2 regions of the Priestia sp. YIM B13552 genome follow, and region 2 is predicted to be linked to the other one. Evidence: riboswitches for the same ligand, from Rfam matches in the RefSeq annotation. Region 2 holds a riboswitch; the other holds the start of a gene.

Region 1 (2,473 bases), on a different contig from region 2:
ATGAGAATCCAAAAGAAGAGCGGCTGCTACTGCAGCTTATGAATTCTTATAAAGAACCTTATTTTTTAAGTTTAATTATTGTTTTTGTGACATCGTTTGGATTATCCAATTATGAAACGATTTTTTCACTATTTGTTGATCATAAATTTAGCTTTACGCCAAAAGATATTGCGTTTGTTATTACGTTTGGCTCTATTGCGGGGGCTGTAGTGCAGGTTACGATTTTTGGGTGGATTTTAAATAAATTTGGTGAAAAAAGAGTGATTTCGTTTTGCTTGATGATGACGGGACTTTTTATTTTACTTACGCTATTTGTGCACACGTACTGGCTTATTATTGTTGTGACATTTATCGTTTTTTTAGCAACAGATATTTTACGTCCGGCAATCAGCACGCAAATGTCGATGATGGCACAAGACGACCAAGGATATGTAGCCGGACTAAATTCTGCTTATACAAGTCTTGGAAATATTATTGGCCCCGTTGTAGCAGGCTTTCTCTTTGATATAAACATTAATTATCCGTACGTATCAGCTGCACTTGTACTGCTTCTTTGTTTTCTTTTATCTTTAAGAGCAGGGAAGGACAGAAAAACAGCTGTGAGAAATCAAGCGGTTCAAGAGAAATAACCATAAGGAAAAATGATAGAATTCTTAGGGAATAGAAGACCTCCAGTAGCTTACTGGAGGTCTTTTGATTATTCTTTTAGGAATGGTGTAAGGTTTAAAGCGCCACTCAGCCTATAGAGAAGCTTTATTTTATCGGCAAAACAGTGAAATGGTTGCAAATAAAAAAGGTTAATAGTAAACTTTAAACGTAACAAGAATAGTATGGGAGCTTGCGCGGGGCAGGCTGAGAGTACAGGGACGCCTGTTGACCATTTGAACCTGTTGGATAATGCCAGCGCAGGGAATGTGAGTACATACCAAAGCACTTTGCGCATGCAAGGTGCTTTTTTGTCTTTTTTGCAGTGTTAAAACTAAATGAAAAGAGTGAAAAAACATGGATATTAGTAAAATTTCAGCTCAATTAGAGAAAGTAAGAGACATAAGTCCGCTTGTTCATAATATTACGAATGTTGTGGTAACCAACTTTACAGCAAATGGACTGCTTGCACTAGGAGCTTCACCTGTTATGGCTTATGCGAAAGAAGAAGTGGCTGACATGGCACGAATCGCCGGAGCGCTTGTCTTAAATATGGGTACACTGACGGCTCAAGAAGTAGAAGCGATGAGAATAGCAGGAAAATCAGCAAATGAAAATGGCGTGCCGGTTATTTTCGATCCTGTAGGAGCCGGAGCGACACCGTTTCGTACAGAAGTAGCACGTCAGCTTGTAGAAGAATTAAATATGGCAGTTATTCGTGGTAACGCTGCTGAAGTTGCGAATGTAGTAGGCGAGTCATGGCTCATTAAAGGCGTTGATTCATTAGAAGGGCAAGGAGACATCATTGAACTTGCTGAGAAAGCAGCGAACAAATTAGATACAGTGATTGTTATCACGGGTAAACAAGATGTAATCACAGATGGAAACAAAACGTATACAGTAGACAACGGTCACCCGTTATTTACGAAAGTGACGGGGACTGGATGTCTGCTGACATCAATTATAGGAGCTTTCGCTGCTGTAGAAAAAGAATATGTCGAGGCAAGCGTTGCTGCTTTAAGTTTTTACGGAGTGGCAGGTGAAATCGCCGCAGCGAAAAAAGGTGAAGAAGGGCCGGGAAGCTTTCAAATTGAGCTGTTAAACCAGCTTCATCTTTTATCTGGGCAGGATATTGAATCATATGCAAGAGTACATCAACGTTAAAAGGAGCCGGAAAATGACAAACAAAGAAATCAAAAAGCTGCTGCAAGTTTATTTTATAATGGGCAGCAATAACTGTACAAAAGATCCGAGAGCAGTGTTGAAAGAAGCAATTGAAGGCGGCGTTACTGTGTTTCAATTCCGTGAAAAAGGCGAGGGTGCCCTAACAGGAGAAGCGAAATATCAGCTGGCGAAGGAACTTCAGCAAATTTGTCAGCAGCACAGCGTTCCTTTTATTGTGAATGATGATCTTGACTTAGCGATCCGCTTACAAGCAGATGGCGTTCATATTGGACAAGAAGATGAAAAAGCTCATATTGTTCGAGAGAAAATAGGAAAAGGAATTGTAGGCGTCTCTGTTCATAATGTACAAGAGCTGCAGCAAGCGATAAAAGACGGGGCGGATTATGTAGGAATGGGACCTGTTTTTCCTACGTCTACAAAAAAAGACGCAAAAGCAGTGCAAGGTACAAAGTTAATTGAAGAAGTGCGAAACCAGAATATTGACTTTCCAATTGTAGGAATCGGCGGGATCACGCCTGAAAATGCCAAACAAGTAGTAGAAGCAGGTGCAGATGGCGTTTCTATTATTACCGCGATTAGCTTAGCAGCGTCTCCAAAAGAAAAAGCAGCTCAATTGAAAGAAGCGGTAGGAAAATAAAAAAAG
Region 2 (2,473 bases):
CGTTTTAGAAAGCAGTGGCTTATGACTTTGCAGAGCAATACACTCCCCTTTTACAGGAAACACCTGACCTAAATGTTCAGAAGAAATAAAGCGTTTAGCCCATGAGCCTGCTGCAATAACTACTTTTTCTCCATAAAAAGAGCCTTTGGACGTCTGTACACCTTTTACCGTTTCATTTTCCATAATAAGAGAATGAACGTCACAGTATTCGAATACATCTGCTCCGTGATACAAGGCTCCATGAGCAAGAGCCTGGGTTAACTTAGCCGGAGCTAGCTGGCCGTCTCCCGGTATTGTAATGGCTCCGTATATGTCTGGAGAAAGCCCGGGTTCTAACAAACGCGCTTCTTTTACATCGATCCATCTTACATGTTCATCCCACCGGTGGTGCTGAGCGGCTTTTTTCTTTAATACGTGTGCATCTTCTTCAGTTACAGCAACTTTTAATAAGCCTTTTTGAATGAGCTCTACGTCGATGGCCGTTTTTTCTTTTAGTTCCTTCACCAGTTCGGGAAACATGCTTCTGCTCTTAATAGCAAGGTCTAAAAGAGGACCTTCTTCATCAATTTCAGCTTGAGCACCTAAAATACCAGCGGCTGCACTTGAAGCTTCACAACCAATTTGATTGCGTTCAAGAATAGCTACTGACGCTCCTTGTTTTGACAAATGATAAGCGATAGAAGAGCTGATTATACCTCCTCCGATTAACAGTACATCATAATGCTGCTTCATTTTCTCCACCTCCAGATGTCCATATGTGAGAATATTGTTTAATCGCTTTAAGGGGATCTTGCGCAAGCATGACACCAGACATCACAGCTATACCGTGTGCTCCTGTTTGCAGCACCTCTTTGGCATTTACAGGTGTAATTCCTCCAATGGCAATAACCGGTATCTGCACAGCATCTACTACTTCTTTTAGCGCTGCTATCCCTCGACTTCTTAATCCTTTTTTTGAATGTGTTGAATAAATATGTCCGTATAGAATGTAGTGAGCACCATCTTTTTCAGCTTCTAAAGCCTCTTCCACAGAGTGAACTGACTTTCCGACCATGAGAGAAGGAAATGCGTCTATAACAAACGAAACGTCTAAACTATGATAGGCAAGCTGTACGCCTTTTGCTTTTAAAGCATGCGCTACATCAACTCGATCGTTCACAATAATTTTAGAGCAACAAAATGGCAGGCTTTCTAGTAAACATTGAATCTGCTTTGCCGTTTTTTCTTTTTCTCTAATATGAACGGCGCCCGCAAAAGGCGCGATAGCTGTTAAAATTTTTTGAAGCTCTTCGATTGGCTGCTTATCTGTTGTAATGACATGAAATTTAGGAATATCCACATGATCGAAACCTTTCCATTCAGAATAAAGAGAAATTTCAATCACTTCATCTTGTGTAGAGGGCTTTATTACATACAAAAAACCACTCTACAACGTAGAGTGGTTAGCATGCATCTTTATGTAAACATGATCGCCACTTCCCTACGCTGGTCCAAACCAGATCAGGTTCAAAGGGTCCGAAATACATTCGTCTCAGCTTCAAAAGCTCCCCTAGTGATTGCTATTTATTGATTTTGTTTTCGTACTTAAAATTATAACACAACTAGATGTAAATACAATATCCCTTTATGCTCTTACGGCTCTCTTCCTTTTATAGAGGTATCTTTTAGGCTTCTTTACTAAGAGGCTCGGCGCACCGCATCATTCTGCTTTTTATATGGTTAGTAATCGGTATAGTCGTCGAATTCTTCTTTGTCTTTTTCCTTTTTCCGATCCCATATAAACAGCAGGAGTAACATAATAAAAGTTAGAATATAAAAACCGTAAAAAATAAATGCTGCCACAACATTTATAAATAAAAATAAAAAACCGATGATCTGACCTGCAACAGCTACAATCAACAAAATGTATTTCCAAACTTCTGCTTTTCTATCCATTCTCTACTTCTCCGTCTTTTTGTTTTTCCCTACTAGAAACGTTCTCTTTACTTAAATAAAAACGTCCCTGCCAGTAAACCGACTGTAAATAAACCAACTGTTCCAAATGCTGAAATCCCCACGTACGCCAACATTTTCCGATAAGATTTTTCTCGAATTAACTGTACGGTTTCCACACTAAACGTTGAAAAAGTGGTAAAGGCACCAAAAAACCCAATGCCAATCATTAAAAATATTGAATCATCATAAGCATGACTCGGAACCTTTCCATAATAACTACCGTAAAAAAGACCAAGTCCAAACGCACCGAGCAAGTTTACAAACAGCATTGATACTGGAAAAGGAGGGTTTGAAACTGTTTTTGTAACTTTTAAACCCAAAAGATAACGGCATATTCCTCCAGCTGCCCCGCCAAGTGCCAAGCTCACTATGCTCATTTACTTCACCTCATGTACTTTCACTAAATTTTTTCCTGCCGCTTCACCGCATAGATAGCCTGCTAAAGCAAGAAAGATTCCACCTACTAAAGAGACAATTA

The links. Region 2 has a riboswitch for thiamine pyrophosphate ahead of ACFX40_RS24635 (thiamine phosphate synthase). Riboswitches for the same ligand answer to the same signal wherever they lie in the genome.
Region 1: it holds a riboswitch for thiamine pyrophosphate, as region 2 does, so the genes downstream of both, thiM (hydroxyethylthiazole kinase) here and ACFX40_RS24635 (thiamine phosphate synthase) in region 2, are expected to answer to the same signal.

What each region holds. Positions count from the first base shown of each region.
Region 1 is NZ_JBHZOU010000003.1:657,826-660,298, reverse strand. Features, by position in the region: gene ACFX40_RS15480 (MFS transporter) at 1-629, shown strand, start outside; TPP riboswitch at 821-929, shown strand; gene thiM (hydroxyethylthiazole kinase) at 1,003-1,809, shown strand; gene thiE (thiamine phosphate synthase) at 1,823-2,467, shown strand.
Region 2 is NZ_JBHZOU010000009.1:76,094-78,566, reverse strand. Features, by position in the region: gene thiO (glycine oxidase ThiO) at 1-732, opposite strand, end outside; gene ACFX40_RS24635 (thiamine phosphate synthase) at 716-1,339, opposite strand; TPP riboswitch at 1,461-1,561, opposite strand; gene ACFX40_RS24630 (hypothetical protein) at 1,720-1,935, opposite strand; gene crcB (fluoride efflux transporter CrcB) at 1,983-2,372, opposite strand; gene ACFX40_RS24620 (fluoride efflux transporter FluC) at 2,373-2,473, opposite strand, start outside.